4 regions of the Arthrospira sp. PCC 8006 genome follow, and region 4 is predicted to be linked to each of the others. Evidence: riboswitches for the same ligand, from Rfam matches in the RefSeq annotation. Region 4 holds a riboswitch; each other region holds the start of a gene.
The links. Region 4 has a riboswitch for cobalamin ahead of B9T16_RS05375 (hypothetical protein). Riboswitches for the same ligand answer to the same signal wherever they lie in the genome.
Positions count from the first base shown of each region.

Region 1: another riboswitch for cobalamin. It lies ahead of cobW (cobalamin biosynthesis protein CobW); the one in region 4 lies ahead of B9T16_RS05375 (hypothetical protein).
Region 2: another riboswitch for cobalamin. It lies ahead of B9T16_RS00520 (energy-coupling factor ABC transporter permease); the one in region 4 lies ahead of B9T16_RS05375 (hypothetical protein).
Region 3: another riboswitch for cobalamin. It lies ahead of cobG (precorrin-3B synthase); the one in region 4 lies ahead of B9T16_RS05375 (hypothetical protein).

Region 1 covers NZ_PKGG01000010.1:47,887-52,100, reverse strand. The annotation lists gene dcm (DNA (cytosine-5-)-methyltransferase) at 1-86, opposite strand, end outside; gene B9T16_RS03325 (DpnII family type II restriction endonuclease) at 73-1,119, opposite strand; gene cobW (cobalamin biosynthesis protein CobW) at 1,489-2,541, opposite strand; cobalamin riboswitch at 2,684-2,830, opposite strand; gene B9T16_RS03315 (hypothetical protein) at 2,938-3,180, opposite strand; gene B9T16_RS03310 (chlorophyll a/b-binding protein) at 3,230-3,439, opposite strand; gene B9T16_RS03305 (ferrous iron transport protein A) at 3,652-4,214, shown strand, end outside.
Region 2 covers NZ_PKGG01000002.1:18,763-22,976, forward strand. The annotation lists gene B9T16_RS00505 (energy-coupling factor ABC transporter ATP-binding protein) at 1-386, opposite strand, end outside; gene cbiQ (cobalt ECF transporter T component CbiQ) at 370-1,173, opposite strand; gene B9T16_RS00515 (energy-coupling factor ABC transporter substrate-binding protein) at 1,174-1,482, opposite strand; gene B9T16_RS00520 (energy-coupling factor ABC transporter permease) at 1,494-2,249, opposite strand; cobalamin riboswitch at 2,269-2,430, opposite strand; gene B9T16_RS00525 (glycosyltransferase family 2 protein) at 2,474-3,400, opposite strand; gene B9T16_RS00530 (argininosuccinate synthase) at 3,522-4,214, shown strand, end outside.
Region 3 covers NZ_PKGG01000034.1:23,299-27,512, forward strand. The annotation lists gene cobI (precorrin-2 C(20)-methyltransferase) at 1-539, opposite strand, end outside; gene B9T16_RS07875 (precorrin-8X methylmutase) at 536-1,165, opposite strand; gene cobG (precorrin-3B synthase) at 1,191-2,639, opposite strand; adenosylcobalamin (AdoCbl) riboswitch at 2,610-2,751, opposite strand; gene B9T16_RS07885 (bifunctional cobalt-precorrin-7 (C(5))-methyltransferase/cobalt-precorrin-6B (C(15))-methyltransferase) at 2,778-4,004, shown strand; gene B9T16_RS07890 (cobalt-precorrin-6A reductase) at 4,017-4,214, opposite strand, start outside.
Region 4 covers NZ_PKGG01000019.1:31,758-35,971, forward strand. The annotation lists gene B9T16_RS05360 (hypothetical protein) at 1-193, opposite strand, end outside; gene B9T16_RS05365 (ParA family protein) at 248-1,078, opposite strand; gene B9T16_RS05370 (hypothetical protein) at 1,099-1,575, opposite strand; cobalamin riboswitch at 1,749-1,894, shown strand; gene B9T16_RS05375 (hypothetical protein) at 2,234-3,553, shown strand; gene metE (5-methyltetrahydropteroyltriglutamate--homocysteine S-methyltransferase) at 3,554-4,214, shown strand, end outside.

The DNA of each region.
Region 1 (4,214 bases), on a different contig from region 4:
CAACCGAAGGAGTCAACCGCCTGTTCAAAGCCGAGTCGCAATCCCCCAATTCCGGCGAATAAATCTATAAATTTAACAGTTTTCATTTTCTATAAAGTCGAGAATAAAGTGGTTTAAGTAATTCAGTTCTGACTCAGAAAATACCAAAAGCAAGTGGCTATACTCATCAATAGTATTCAGAGCAGATTGGCGTTGGAAGTTACCGACTCCATCAATGATATAAATAATCTTGTTACCCAAGCCATCAATCTGCTCAAATATTGATTTTGCTTGACCCGCTTTCCGCTCAATTGTGCTATTTGTGGTTTCCTGAAAGCTAATTTCAATTGCTATATATTTTTCACCTTTATTCAGGACGATATCAAAGTTGGTTTCTCTTTTTCCGATTTGCTTATGGCTGACTCCAGGAATGGTAGAATTGAGGTTGATATCAATATCCTTGTGATTTAACTTTTTGGATAAATATTTATATATATGACGTTGCAAAAGCTGACCTAAATCATTACTTTTAGCTCCTGCAGTAATACGGCTTAGATAAATATAACGCTGGCTTATAAACTCGGAAAGTTCATCGTACTTACCCATTAATTCTCCAATTTGACATCCCCAAGTCTTAAAAATGCCAGAAATTTTAGTATTTGTTGAATCTCCAGCAAACAGTATGACAACAATAATATCTTTATATACTTCAGACAAAGCGTGTTTTTTTAACAGCGATTTCTGGCTGGAAATGTTGAGTTTTTGGTTTGATAATATTCCTGATATGGGTAACGCCTGAAAACGATAACAAAATTGAGTATTGTTCCAAACATACTCTAATTGTCCATCGGGGAACAATAAATGAAACTCTTGATTTAAACGTTGTAGTTTTTCCCCTCCAAAATCTGCTAAAATTAGAAGGTGTTTGAGAAATAAATTAGCGGAGAGCTTTGATATTTCTAAAGCGGTAAAGATATCTAGGGGATTTTCTAATTCCAAGGCAAGAATTGAGAGAAACTGCTGTTGGGTTTCAATCAACACCGGGATAATACTCTGTTTGAGTTGTTGTTGAACCAAAAACTCTGGCCAGAATAAAGATGCTGACTGATGCAATTCCTCAATTGTTCGTTTTTGAACCATAGATGATTAAACAGTTTTCCTATCAGGATTTGTGAAGCCTTGACTAAATTTGGGCATCCCAAGGTAAATCTACCAGGTCTTAGAGGCTAAACTAAATTGGGGAATACCCAGGGGACGCAATATGCTATTAAGATAAGGTGGGATGGAGACGAGACGGAAAGTGGGGTAAAGTATGATTATATTGGGGCTGTTTTGGCGGCGCTGCAAACTGTAAACCTTAACATATAGCGCTGGCAGACTCGTTGTCAACCCTTTTTTGACCCGGTTTCTTTTTTTAAGGTATCGTGGGGAATTAGAAACCCGGCTTCTGGAAAAAAAACCGGGTTGGTTGGGGAGATGTTAGAAAGTATCGCTAAAATCTCTCAAATTCTACCCGTTTAACGCCATGGTTTCTGATTCCAAAGAAGCGGCTATTTGTTGTTGATTAAGACTACGACCAATAAACACCAGTTGAGTTTGGCGAGGTTCGTCGGTTTTCCAGGGGCGATCGAAGAAGGTCTCAAATCGGTTTCCGACTCCTTGAACTACCATCCGCATTGGTTTATTGGCGACGGCTACAAAACCTTTAATCCGGTAAATTTCAAACTGCTGGGCGATCGCCTTTAATTGATTGACTAAACTAGCCGAGTCCCCAACCGGATCTAAGACTAAATGCACAGCATTGATATCATCATCGTGTTCGTGTTCCTCTTCCTGGTCATGGTGACTAGGGCGACTGTCGAGATGGTCTTCTACGGCTGCATTAAAGCCTAATAATATGTCAGCGGAAATTTTACCTTGCTGACAGGAAACCATCTGCACTCCTGGGGTTAACTCCTGTTTTAGCCATTGGTGAACCCGCTGCTGAGAGTCTTCATCAATGCGATCGCCTTTCGTCAAAAGTACCAAATCAGCACAGGCTAACTGATCCTCAAATAACTCCTCAATTGGTGTTTCATGTTCCAAGGTTTCATCCGCTTGGCGCTGCTGTTCTAAAGCCTCTAAATCTCCCACCAGTTGACCATTAGCTAAGGCTTCACTATCAACTACCGTAATCACACCATCCACAGTGGCTTTAGTGCGAATTTCCGGCCATCGGAACGCTTGCACCAGTGGCTTGGGTAAAGCTAAACCAGAGGTTTCTATTAATATCGAATCAATCGTATCCTGGCGTTTAAGTAGTTCTTGCATAGTGGGCAAAAACTCTTCCTGGACGGTGCAACACAGACAACCATTGGCTAATTCGATGATATTAGTTTCCGTTTCTTCTTCGTCACACACTTGGCAAGATTTGAGGATTTCGCCATCAATACCTACTTCGCCAAATTCATTGACTAATACCGCGATACGACGACCTTGGTTATTTTGTAGTAAATGGCGGATTAGGGTGGTTTTTCCAGCCCCTAAAAATCCGGTGATGATGGTTACAGGAATTTTATGCACGGTTTTTTGACTCCTCCGAAATTATAGCGATTGGCTATCTATATAATGTTGAGATTTTCTTAGGGTTTAGATGGGCGATCGCTATGATATTTAGATTGTGAAAATACTAAATAAACCATCATCTATACCTCGCAGATGAATCAACAATAGGTTACTTATCGGCGGGCATTCTGACTGAGAGACCAACAGAGTCCCATCACAGTTGCGGGACAGCGCCGGACTTACACCGGACTTTCCCCGTTTCCTCTAAGGGCTGATTTCCCTTAGAACCGATATCGAGAATATCTTATCACAGGTTGGGCTAATTCGGGGAAAAACTAAAAAAAGTCCCTGCTTATTTCTAAACAGGGACGGTTTGTTATTAGTGACTAGGGAGAGATAGGTAAATTTGATGACTTAGGCTAAGTTAGTGAAAATCAAAGCCCCAATAGCGCCGCTAACGGCGATCGCCATCAGTAAATTTGTAAAAAATCTTCCGTATTCTGCATTATAGCCAAGGGCTTTATCTTCCTGACCACCTGTGAAGAATAAAGACCAGGCTTGGTTAGCGGTAATCACTTCTGAGGGACTGTTAAAGTCCGGTCGAAAGATTACGGGTCCCATCATGTATTGGTTAGGAAAGTTAAAATCTGTTTTCATACAATTCTCCGAAATGCTACTGAAATTATAGGCTGAGAAAATCTGGGTTTTACAGGCTAGTTAACCAGCCGATTAAACCATGTCCGGTTAATACTTCTAAGGCTAGGGCGGATACAAACCCGATCATAGCTAGTCGTCCGTTGAGTTTCTCTGCGTGTTTGTTGAAACCGAATTGTTGCGCTTCCTCTACATATACTTGGGGTTCGATCGCATAAACGTTTGCGCGTCCACCTTCTTCCATAATTTGTCCACGAACCATAATATTTTTGCCTCTTTGACTTCTTGTAAACAAATGTAACACACTACAAACAAATATTGCAAGTAGTTGACAAAATAAATTTGTGTGGTATAATTATTATTTTTTTGGGGCGGGGGGGTTGTTAAAAATTTATTAACAATGGGATTTTTAACCTAGTTATATGGTATTAATTAAAATTAATTCTCAATTAGCTCAACAAGAGCCAATAGATTATGGACAATGATAACTACTGTGCCGATGTATCCGTGAACTGCTTTGATGGTGGATCAAGCTGGTCAGGATTTACTTACCTCAAAGACAACACTGGTCACGATCGCACCATAAGTGAATCACCAGAATCATTGGTTGTAGTGGGCAAACCATCAACTCCGGGAGCCTTTGCTTTGTCGGAGGCGAAGGTAGGCGATCGCTTATATATAGTTGCTCTCAACTGTGCCGGAGGCAATACCCGTCTAATGGGAATGGGGTTAATGCCCGGTGTAGAATTAAATGTCATTAGTTCCACAACCAGTGGATCAGTGATTATCGCCCTAGGCGACCATCGCTTAGGACTGGGGGCAGATATGGCTGAGAATATTCAGGTCGCCACAGAAAACCTCACCCAGTCCAAAAGGAAACTCTCATCAATGAATAAAACTAATGTTGTGCAGTTGCGCCATGCGGCGATCGGTTCTCGGTTGCGGGTGGTTGGTTATGACTCTGGTGCGGGTAGCTACAAACGGAAATTATTAGCCATGGGATTAACTCCAGGGGTGGAATTTACAGTCAAACGCCA
Region 2 (4,214 bases), on a different contig from region 4:
AAAATTTGGCGCACCCTTTGAGCAATTTCTGAGGTAGATAAACCCAAGTTATACAAGCCATAGGAAATATCCTCTGACACGGTAGTTGCTACTAACTGCTGTTCAGGATTTTGGAATACTAAACCCACATTTTGGCGCAATTGATTCAACGATCGCCGTTTATATTGTAGCGGCTGACCTCGCCAACTAATCACCCCTGACTGGGGACGATATAACCCATTAGCTAATCGAAATAAGGTAGTTTTTCCGCAGCCATTACGTCCAATGACAGCATAACGCTGATATCTACCAAATTGACAAGTGATATTTTCCAGGGTTGGCTGCTGACTACCGGGGTAAGTATACTGAACATTCTCAAATTCTAGTAACTCAAATTCCGAGGACATAAAACCATCCAATACTCACCAACAATAGTAGACAACCACAACATCCTTCCCAGGTATATCGAGGGTTAGGTTGGTGGCGAGAAACCGACCAAACCCGCAACTCTCCGTTAAACCCCCGCGAGGTTAATCCTAAACAAATTTGTCGATAATTTTCTAGGGTTTGTTGGAGTAGTTGACTGGTGACAATTCCTAAACTGCGAATGGTAGTTTTCCAGTCACCATAACCGATGCGAACCTGTTGAGCGATTAATAATTGACTAGCGGTTTCAGTTAACATAAAAATAAACCGATACATTAACATTAATAATTCTGTGATTAAACTCGGACAGCCAATCTTACGGAAAATTCTAATGATTTCCACTAGGGGGGTAGTGAGTAAAATAAAATACATACAGGAGGTTAACACTAGGGAGCGAGTTAGCAAAAACCCAGCTTGTTGCATTCCTTGATTACTGAAATATATCAAGATATCCCCTAGGTTAAATCCCCAGATAATATCAGTTTTAATTAATTCGAGATTAGCTGAATTAACCACCCCCAATAGTAAGGCGGGAATGCTAGTTAACCAAAAACTAAAGGGGATGGCTTGCAATTTCAGATAAATTCCTAGGGGGATTTTAGCGTAAATCACAACCCAAATTGTCACCCAAATGGTGATCAATATTTGCAGGAGGGGGGGAGCCGCCAAACTGAGACAAAACAGGGTGGCGGCAAAGGTTAACTTATGTTCAGAGGGTAAATACCTTAACCGATTGGTATAGGCGATCGCATCAATTTGATGGTGCATTTAGGATGAGCGATTTTTGCCTTGTTGACGACCTTTATATAAGCCAATCACATAGCCCACGATACCCGCACCAATGGCGGCTTGAGAAACAAATAACAGGCTCTCAATTTCGCCACTGGGAACTTCTAAGATAGGTTCAAACCAGGGTTGATAATTGGGTTGAATTTCGCCGATGAGATTTTCGGCTTGTCCATCGGCTCCCTCATAATCTCCTCGGATAAAAATTAGTGGCGTTATGGATAAAATAACGACGGCTAAAATCATCCATAAATTGCGATTTTTGACGGGTTGATCAGAAGTTGGTGTCATGATTATTTTACTTAGCTATTAGCTTTCCCAATTTTCAAGGTTTGCAGTTCTTCTGAGGCGTAGGACTCTAGCCAATTCCAAACTACCAGCGTTAATAGTCCCTCACTAATTGATAGGGGAATTTGAGTGACTGCAAAAATCCCCGCAAATTTGATAAAGGAAGCGATAACCCCCCCAGAAGCAGCCGGAAAAGCTACGGCTAACTGTATGGAGGTAATTAAATAAGTGGCTAAACTTCCCAAGGCTGCTGCTAAGAAAATACCTAGTTTTTGTTGGTTAAATTGGCAGAATAGTTGGTAAATGCCATAGGCGACCCAAGGGCCGACAATTGCCATGGAAAATACATTGGCTCCCAGGGTAGTTAAACCGCCGTGAGCGAGTAATACGGCTTGGAAAAGTAGGACTAAACTGCCTAAAACTGTCATCACTGACGGTCCGAATAAAACAACTCCTAATCCGGTTCCGGTGGGGTGAGAACAACTCCCTGTCACTGAGGGTATTTTCAGGGCTGACAGGACAAAAGTAAAGGCTCCGGCTAGGGCAATTAATAGCTTTAATTCGGGGTTTTTTTTGGTGATTTTGGTGAGTTTTTGTAAACCAATTACCCAGAAAGGGATGATTAACACCCACCAAAAAACCGCCCAGGTAATAGGTAAAAAACCTTCCATAATGTGCATTGCTTGAGCTGGAGTGGCTGCACCTATTACCAAATAAAATGTTAACCCAATCATGGCGATTAGGTGTATCATTCGATGATTTTTGCTCATCTGTACCTCGCAGATTTGTGAGTGAGAAATAACTATAGGCGGGCATCCTGACTCACAGATTGGGTGGAAAAATTTGCCTTAAATCTGATTACAGTTGCGGGACAGTGCCGGATTTACACCGAACTTTCCCCATTACTCCTAGTGGCTGTTCCCCACTAGAACCTATAGTTTTGGTTATTATACCATGTGTAGGTCAATAGTGAACCAAGCTGGCAAATATTTAATTAAGTATGCTCTCGGCTGGCCCAATATTGTTGTACGGCTTGCACATTATACCAATTCAAAAAAATCCGAGAAATTTCTAAGGCTAATTGAGACTGACCACGATTAATTAACCACTGTAAAAAATGCGCCATTGTCCTTTCATTAAGTTGACCTCTGAGGGATAAAATCCCCCAGAGTATCCGATGCAAAATTGTCATTTGAATCATCATTTTTACTGACCATGTAGGATGTTTTTGGTAGAAAACTACCCCCATTCTGCCCCTTTGTTTTTCCTTTTCAATTAGGGCGGGTATTTGTTCTAAGCTAAAGGGTGGATGCCAATGATATCCGACGGCGGCGGGGCATTTGATTAATTTTAAGCCTAATTTTTTGAGCCTAACTCCTAGTTYGAGGTCTTCCCAACCATAAAGCTGAAATTGAGGGTCAAATAATCCGGCTTCGATTAACCAATGGCGGGCGATCGCCACATTTCCAGTAGCAAAATAAGCGGCGGAAAAATCGGTAATTTTATAGGGTTCTGTGGTGGGATGTTCAAAATTGCAGGTATTGACAACTCGACCATAGGTAAAGATGCGATCGCTTTTTTGAGAGTTGGCAATTAATGCCCTAGCGTGAGCCTCCAGAAAGCTATCAGTTACCACCAAATCACTATCGATAAAAACAATAATCTCTCCCCTAGCCTGTTCAACTCCCAAATTTCGCGCCGCCGCCGGTCCCTGGTGGTCTTGCTGGTAAATGCGAAGATGGGGAAATGCGCCCTGATGAGTGGCCAACCATTCCACAGTCCCATCAGTGGAACCGTCATCGACTAACACCACCTCTAAACCCGTCACGGCGGCGCTATAGGCTTGATTTTCTAATGCTCTCAGACACTTCTGTAAAATCGGTAAACGGTTATAGGTGGGGATAACAACGCTAAAAAACATAGATTTTGGGGGACAGTTGGCGATGCTCTGAAACTATAACCTAATTGTTACCCGTTCACTGTTAAATCGTGGCGATTGGGGTGATAATGAAATGTTTGTTGTCTAGGAGCTTTGGTAGATTATGGGTCGCGCTGAAAAAGCTGTACTTGCCTACTCTGGTGGTGTAGATACCTCCGTCTGTATTCCTTACCTCAAAAACGAGTTTGGGGTAGCTGAAGTAATTACTGTGGCGGTTGACTTGGGACAAGGTGATGAACTAGGACCAGTGAAACAAAAGGCCCTCGACTCTGGCGCGAGTGAGTCTTTAGTGATTGATGTACAACAGCGATTTGTCCAGGAGTTTGCTTTTCCGGCTATTCAAGCCAATGCTTTGTATGAGAATCGCTATCCCCTGGCTACGGCTTTAGCACGTCCTTTGATTGCTCAGATTTTGGTGGAAGTTGCCGAAAAATACGGAGCAGATGCGATCGCTCACGGTTGCACGGGAAAAGGCAATGATCAGGTCCGCTTTGATGTGTCTATCGGCGCTCTCAACCCTAATATTAAGATTTTGGCTCCGGCTAGGGAATGGGGTATGAGTCGGGAAGAGACGATCGCCTATGGGGAAAAATGTGGCATTTCCTTCCCGGTTAAAAAGTCTTCCCCCTACAGTCTCGATCGCAACTTGCTTGGTATGGCGATCGAAGCTGGACCACTCGAAGATCCCTGGGTTGAACCCCCAGAGGATATTTATGGGATGACTAAAGCGATCGCTGATACTCCTGACGAGCCCGAATATGTAGAAATTGGCTTCCAAGCTGGCATTCCTGTTAGC
Region 3 (4,214 bases), on a different contig from region 4:
GCAAAATGCCGACCTAATTTCATAATGGCGGCTGCATCAGCTACGGAGAGGCGATCGCGTAATATATCCGCCTCTAATGTAGCCGGAAGAATCGTAAAGACATCATTGCGATAAGTTATCGGTACTCCCAACATAGCAGCACTTGCCATCACTGAAGAAATCCCCGGTATAACCTCAATTGCAAACCGCCCAGATAAGCGATTAAAAATGTACATAAACGTACCATAAAGCATCGGATCTCCCAGGCACAAAACCGCCACATCTCTGCCCTCGCTAAGATGTTCGGCAATTTTTTCCGCCCCAATATCATAATAAGGCTGTGACGATCGCTGCACACTAAAAGGTAGGGGGATAGGAATTTCAATCTGATCAGGAGAGATAAAATCGGCAACGATCGCCCTTGCTAAAACCTTGCCATTTTCCAAACTGGGATAAGCAATCACCGGGACAGTTGTTAAAATCCGATGTGCTTTTAAAGTTAGTAATTCCGGATCTCCCGGACCAATTCCCAACCCATAAAGTCGCCCTAATTTAGTCATAATTCATTTTCCTTTGCTAAAGCATTTACTGCCGCCGCTGCGATCGCACTACCACCGCGCCGCCCATGCAGTGTAATAAATGGAATTCCACGGCTATTAGATGCCAATTCAAGTTTCGACTCTGCCGCCCCGACAAAGCCGACCGGAAACCCTAAAATCAGTGCAGGTTTCACTAAACCATCATCCAACATTTCTAGCAGGTGAAAGAGGGCAGTCGGTGCATTACCAATTGCTACCACCGCCCCTTGTAAATTATCCCCCCATAACTCCAATGCCGCCGCCGACCGAGTATTATTAATCTGGCGGGCGATATCAGGAACATCTGGATGATTTAGGGTGCAAATAATCGGGTTATTTTTAGGTAAGCGTTTTTTGGTAATTCCCCTAGCCACCATCATAGCATCACAAAAGATAGGTTTTCCCTCCTGTAGTGCCTCCCGTCCGGCTTTAACCGCATCTTCTGAGGCGTTTAAATCTCCGACAATATCCGTCATTCCGCAGGCATGAATTAGCCTAACTGCGACATGGGATAAATCATCTGATAAGCCTTTAAAGTCCGTTTCATCCCGAATTATTCCAAAGGATTTCTGATATATTTGGTTGCCGTCACGAAGGTAGTCTATCATCAGCAAATTTCTAGGTAATTAGTTATTAATTTAATCCAGGATTTTGGCGCAAAAACTCAGCCAAAAATTTGGGTATTTCGGTAAACACTCCCTCAAAAATTTTGTGTTTTAAGGATTGTTGACCATCCCCGATATAAACTTGGTAGCCTTCCATAGTTTCGCCATTCTGATTAATTGTATGCCCTAAAAGGGTAATTTCTGCGGGACTAGGTTGAGCGCAAAATTTAGGGCAGCCGGTTACATGAATATTAATAGGAGTATCTAAATTTAATCGCTGGTGGAGATATTCTGCTAATTGGGCGGCGTGAGTTTGAGTGTCGGTAAGTGATGCGGCACAGCCAGGCTTACCACCACAAGCAGCGATCGCCACTTGATTTGACTCAATTTCCGCGAAGCCTAATAAGGATAGTTTCGGCAATAATTGGCTAATTTTATGATGGGGAATATTTGGCATTATAATTGTTTGCCAAGGGGTTAATCTTAACTCGGCATTACCAAAGGTTTCGGAAAGTTCGACTAATCCTAACCATTGTTGTGCATTAATTTGTCCTAGGTGTAATGATATCCCAATATAACACAATTCGGCGTTTTTTTGGGGATAAATTCCCAAATGATGATAGGGTTTGCTAGGGGTAGGTTCAGCGGATAATATCGGCAAGGGCTGGGTTAGTTGGCTGTTGACTTGCTGGATATATGTATCTAATCCTAGATTGTCAATTAGCTGTTTCATCCGAGGCTTTTTCCCGGTATCTAAGGGATTTTTTCGGACATACTCCCCATAGACATTAATAAGGGTAGCGACTACGGATAAACATTGTTCTGGCTTGATGACAAGTTGAGTATTATATAGCTTTTTATCTCCGGCGATCGCCAACTGAAAATCAATGCCATTATCCCCACCATTTACCGAGATAGCATTAAGTTGAATCTCATTATATCGATGTTCCCAAGCCACCGGAGAACGCATACCAATTCCCACTGTTCCCCCTCCATCAACTCCGATGCTAAACTTAGGACTAAGTTCGCCAATTAACGGGTGATTTTGAATCAGATCATCCAAGGCTTTAATCAGGGGACGAGTATCAACTAACTCCTGACTATCAATTCCCGCCGTCGGACTACCCATAACATTGCGTAGGTGGTCTATGGTGGGATTTTTAGCGGCTAAATCTAATTGTTGCAGCGTATCAAAAACTGCTAGACTTGGCGCTTTTTGCACTCCCCGAATTTGTAAATTAGCGCGATTAGTTACTTGTAGCTTGCCTCCCCACTCCGTTAATAAATGACCCAAAAATTTACCCTGTTTACTATTAATCAATCCTCCCGGAGTCCGAATGCGGATTAAAAAACCATCCTGGGCGTGGGTTCCATAAAATAGACCCGGACAAACATTTGCTTTAACTAACCAATTCATGGTGATTTTTTTCTCCATGCGACGCAGAGAATGAGCCGCAAAATTAGCTGATTTTGACAACTCATCAATAACTTGTAGTTGGCATTCTGACTCAGAAAATTGTATTACAGTTGCGGCACAGTGTCGGAATCTCACCGAACTTTCCCAACTACAAGCCCAAATACTATATCATGAATACTGGTATTTTAACTATAAATTATGGTGAGCAGGGATTTTTCCCATAAATGGTTATCAATTGTAGGAATTGGGGAAGATGGGTTAGAAGGGTTAAGCGCCACGGCGCGATCGCTTTTATCTATGGCTTCAGTAGTTGTCGGTGGTCAACGTCATTTAGCAATGTTACCCCCGGAGGATAACCGAGAAAAACTCCTCTGGACTTCTCCTATTGATGAGTCGATCGCAGAAATTATCCGCCGCCGTGGTCAACCCGTCTGTGTTTTAGCCAGTGGCGATCCGATGTGGTATGGTATTGGCGTTACCCTTACCCGTCACCTTCCCATTGAGGAAATTACTATCATTCCTTCTACTTCCACATTTAGCCTAATGTGTAGTCGTTTGGGTTGGTCTTTAACCCATGTGGAAACCCTGAGTTTATGTGGTCGTCCTGTAGCTTTATTAAATGGCGTAATTTATGGGGGTGCGCGTCTATTAATTTTAAGTGCAAATAGTCGCACTCCCGCCGCCGTGGCTGAACTCCTAACACATCAAGGATTTGGTGATAGTTTAATCGTCGTTTTGGAACATTTGGGAGGCAAAAAAGAGCGACAAATTTCCGGTTTCGCTTCCTCTTGGGATGTTGACGAAGTGGCTGATTTAAATGCGATCGCCGTGGAGTGTATTAGTTCTAATCCGGTTAAATTTTCCCCTCGTTTATCGGGACTTCCTGACAGCGCCTATGACCACGACGGACAGTTAACTAAACAGGAAGTGCGAGCGATTACCCTCAGCCGATTATCCCCCCTACCGGGACAACTTTTATGGGATGTCGGTGCAGGTTGTGGGTCCATTGGTATCGAGTGGATGAGAAGCGATCGCCGTTGTCAAAGTATAGCCATAGAAAAGCATCCCAGGCGCTTACAATATATTGCTGATAATGCCACAGCTTTAGGAACGCCTCACCTAAAAATTATAGCAGGAAAAGCACCGGAATCATTAATTAATTTACCTTCCCCGGATGCCATTTTTATTGGTGGTGGTATTACTACCCCATGTCTGTTAGAAACCTGTTGGGAAAAATTGCGATCGGGAGGTCGTCTAGTGGCTAATACCGTCACAGTAGAGAGTGAGTTAATTCTGTTAAAATGGCATCATCAATTAGGGGGGGAACTTACCAGAATTGGCATTGAAAGAACCGCAGCCATTGGCAGTTTTTTAGGCTGGAAACCCTTAGCTACTGTCACTCAATGGTCAGTGATTAAACCATAACTAAAATCCCCTTTATTGTTTCTGTAACCAAGCGATCGCCGACTCAATATCAGCCACCGTTTCCCCCATAGGAATGGGAGGACGTTGCACCATAACCACAGGTAATTTTAACTCTCGCGCCGCCACAATTTTGGCGTAGGTAGCATCACCGCCACTATTTTTACTAACAATTGCACCCAGTTGATATTCCCGCAAAATTGAGAGTTCATC
Region 4 (4,214 bases):
TGTCTTCGATAAATGTTTTGGCGGCTTCCAGCAATTGTTGTTCAGGTTCAATCACCCAATCGGTGAATTTTTTATCTTCAGGAACTTGGCTGAAAATTAAGGCGGGGAATGGGTCTTCTTCTCTGGTGGAAGGCGATCGCTCTCCAATCAGTTCTAAAACTCTCGCCGTTCCGGCGCTCGATTGTCCGCTCAAGGTAGTAACAAATATCCGATAAACTCGCGGATCTAAAATTAAACCTGTCGCTAATTATGAGAGTCCAGCCCGCAAGTCTACCAAGACCACATCGACTCCCAGATATTTCCCGAGACGGGCTAAGATATCGGTCAAGATAAAAGCATTTTGAGAACCTTGGATCAGATGTTCTGGTCGAATTTCTAAAGAGGTAAATCCTGAAGTAGAGCGAAATGATGGCAGAATAAATATCCCATCAATTAAGGCATTTTGTAGGCGATCGCTCACTAATTGAATGGCGGTTTCATAATGGGGAGATTCATCACCATGAACCAATGCTAACAAGTCCGCAAAAGAAACGGGAGGATAGGGCAATCTTCGCTCAAATAACCAACTAATTCCCGGAGGTTCTAAGTCCCCATCAACTAACAGAACCGTTTGTTTTTTAGCAGTTAAAGCCTTGGCTAAGGCGATCGCATGAGTAGTCCTTCCCACTCCACCTTTAAAAGAATGAAACGCCACCACTGGGGGAAAATCTGATGGCATAATAGCCGGAGGTTCGACATTCTCACTAGGAGGAAAAAGCACTCCAGGTCTGGATAAACTCGGAGTCAGTCTAGGAGTTGGGGGGTCTTCCTCGGTTTCTTCCCACCAAATCGGCAAAATCCGTTGATTTTCATCAACACTCTCTAAGATAATATAATTATTTCGGAAGCGAGGGTCGTAGATTTCACTCAGCCAATTTTGGGCTTCTGCTTGAGTTCCCGGACGAATTCCCATGGTTAACCCGTCCCAGTAGGTTCGCGCCCAAACCAACCCGTTTGGCCATTTATTTTGCTTTTTTTTCCGCAGCAAAACTTCTTCTACATCAACCCAAGTATAAAGACGAATATCTGAGGGAATCATCGGTTTATGTTCTCCTTAATTCATTGGCTAATACTGTTTAACCACTCAACTAAAACTTTTTCATCTTCAGGCTTAATATTAATACCATATCGCCAAGCTTGATGAGCTTTTTCTATGTTTAAAGTTGAACCACCTTGGGCTAGATGAAAATTGGGAGTTTGGCTAATTATGCTGGCGGAAATTTTCAGTTCCTTGACCCATCTATCTAGGTTATGACCAGATTCATATAAGAGGGTTGGATCGGGAATCAGTGCTGTGGTTCGCAACTGGTTTCGTTTGAGCAAAATGCTCTTTAGCCCACATTCAACCGCATAGAATAGGAGTAAATAAGCCGAAATCTGTTTAATTTGTTCAGCCGATTGAAAATGAGTATGAAAGGCTTGCCGTAAGTCGCTCACCCCGACCTGAATTTTTTGAGAACCCTGCATTTTGACTATCTTTGTTTTCAGAGGGGATAAGTAGGCGATCGCCTTTGGTTCTTTGGCTATAGCGATCACGACTGTATTTGAGAATTTTAGCTCTCGTGCCGTGGCTCTCCCATGGACTTTGGGCGGCTTGGCCGCTTGGTGAAACCCTAAGCCCTAGAAACCGGGTTGCTGACATCTATCGTTGTTCCCCCAGTTTACAGTAACTTTTCCATGATTTCGTCAAATCTCCGCTTCGTGTGTTATCATGCTTAAATATTGTCGGTTCTGATGGGGACCAGCCATCAGACGTAAGGGGGAAAGTCCGGCGTAAATCCGGCGCTGTCCCGCAGCTGTGAGGAGAGACACAACTCTCGAAGTCAGAATGCCCGCCGAACTGTCTCCTCTGGAGATGCACCAAAAACTGTTATTTTTCGTCTGCGAGGTACGGATGATGGTTCGTTTAGCTTTTTCACAATTAATATTGCCTTCATTTTTTAGGACGACTCCCCTGGCGTTGCATGGGTAGCGCCCTGATTTGAAATTGCCATTTTGAGAAAACTAGCCTTATGTAGACATTGACTGGCAGAGGGTCACTCGTCCAAAGCGTGACTCTAATCAGTCTGGTCTGAGTATTGCTCAACTCAATTTGGCAGATATTCTGCTGCGCTCAATTGTTCACTCCGCTGGTTTGTCGCGGGGATGGACTAGATTTCTGTGACTATTTTCACCATAAGGACAAGGGCAATTTATGACCTCGGAAATTTATACACAAACCCGTCTGGAAACCGCGACTCTCGGCTATCCTCGTATTGGTAAAAGTCGCGAGTTAAAAAAGGCATTAGAAGCCTTTTGGCGGGGTAAATCGGACGCAGAAACCCTCATCCAGACTCGGAATGAAGTTGAGTTCAAAAACTGGGAAACTCAACTTCATGCCGGTATCGATCGCATTGGTATTGGCGACATGAGCCTCTACGATCACGTTTTAGACTGGAGTATCCGCTTAGGCATCATTCCCGAACGGTTTGCATCCTTTAGCGGACTTGACCGTTATTTTGCCATGGCGCGGGGTTTTGATGGCATTCGAGCCCTAGAAATGACTAAATGGTTCGATACCAACTATCACTACCTCGTCCCAGAAATTCCCGAAACATTGCAGCCAGCCGACTTTAGCGATTTTCTAGAAACTGTGCATCGCGCTCAAACCTTATTGGACAATCGCGCTGTTCCCATTGTTTTGGGTCCGGTGACTTTGCTGCGGCTGAGTCGTTTGGAGATGAATCAAGACCAAGCGGGAAAACAACTAGGCGATCGCTATCTCCTGCTTCTCCAAGAACTCCAAAAAATGGGTGTCGCTGAAGTCCAAATCCATGAACCCGCTTTAGTATTGGGAGATGCTGCCAACTTTAAACAACTCTATCAATCAACTTATCAATCTCTCAGCCAAGTAGGCTTACCCATTCACCTGGTCACCTACTTTGATGACTTGGGAGACAATTACCCCTGGGTGATGGAATTACCCGTCGCTGGCATTAGTTTAGACTTCACCCGTGGGCGTAACCTAGAGTTACTGCAACAGTATGGTTTCCCCGACGATAAAGAGTTGGGGGCGGGAATTGTCGATGCCCGCAATGTATGGAAAATTCGCCCCGACTCCGTTTTGTCAACCCTGGAAGCCATTTCCCGTGTCACCCCTAACCTGCGGATTCAGCCGTCTGCTTCCCTGCAATTTGTGCCATACGATGCCCAGCGAGAAACCAAACTCCCCGAACCCTTGCGGTCCGTTTTGAGCTTTGCTGAACAGAAGTTATTAGAAATCACACTGCTGGCTGATTGGGCCGATCGCTCCTATGGAACCCAAGAACCTGACAAGTATCTGGAAGTCATCCGCAGCCAATGGCAAACCTTCCAGGAATTTAGCCCAGTTAATCAGGGGGTAAAAGAACGCCTGCAAAATCTGACCTCCCAGGATTTAGAGCGGACTTTGCCTTATGAACAACGTCAAGAACGCCAGCCCGTTTTGCCCCCATTCCCCACCACCACCATCGGGTCTTTCCCCCAAACCTCCTAAGTGCGGCAACTGCGGGTGAAACTGAAACGGGGTGACATTACCCAAGCCGAATATGAAGCGGCGATCGATGCCGAAATTGCCAAGTGCATCCAATTCCAAGAAGAAGCCGGACTCGATGTATTGGTACATGGCGAATTTGAGCGCACCGATATGGTGGAATTTTTCGGTGTGCAGTTATCTGGCTTTGCCTTTAGCGAACATGGTTGGGTGCAAAGTTACGGCAGCCGTTGCGTGCGTCCCCCGATTATTTATGGAGATGTCGCCCGCACCGGACCCATGACAGTTCGAGAGTTTAAGGTAGCCAAATCCCTGACCGATAAAATTGTCAAAGGGATGCTAACCGGTCCGGTCACCATGATTAACTGGTCATTTACCCGCACCGATATTCCGCGCAGTGAACAAGCCATGCAGATTGCCTTAGCCTTGCGCGATGAAGTCGCTGACTTAGAAGCGGCTGGGGCGAAGATGGTGCAAATTGATGAACCTGCCTTGCGGGAAGGACTCCCCCTCAAGCCAGAACGTTGGGATGAGTATCTATCCTGGGCGGTGGATGCTTTCCGTTTATCTGCGGCTATTGCCAAACCCCAAACCCAAATCCATACCCATATGTGTTACTCGGAATTTGGGGATATTATTGAGCATATTGAGCGGTTGGATGCGG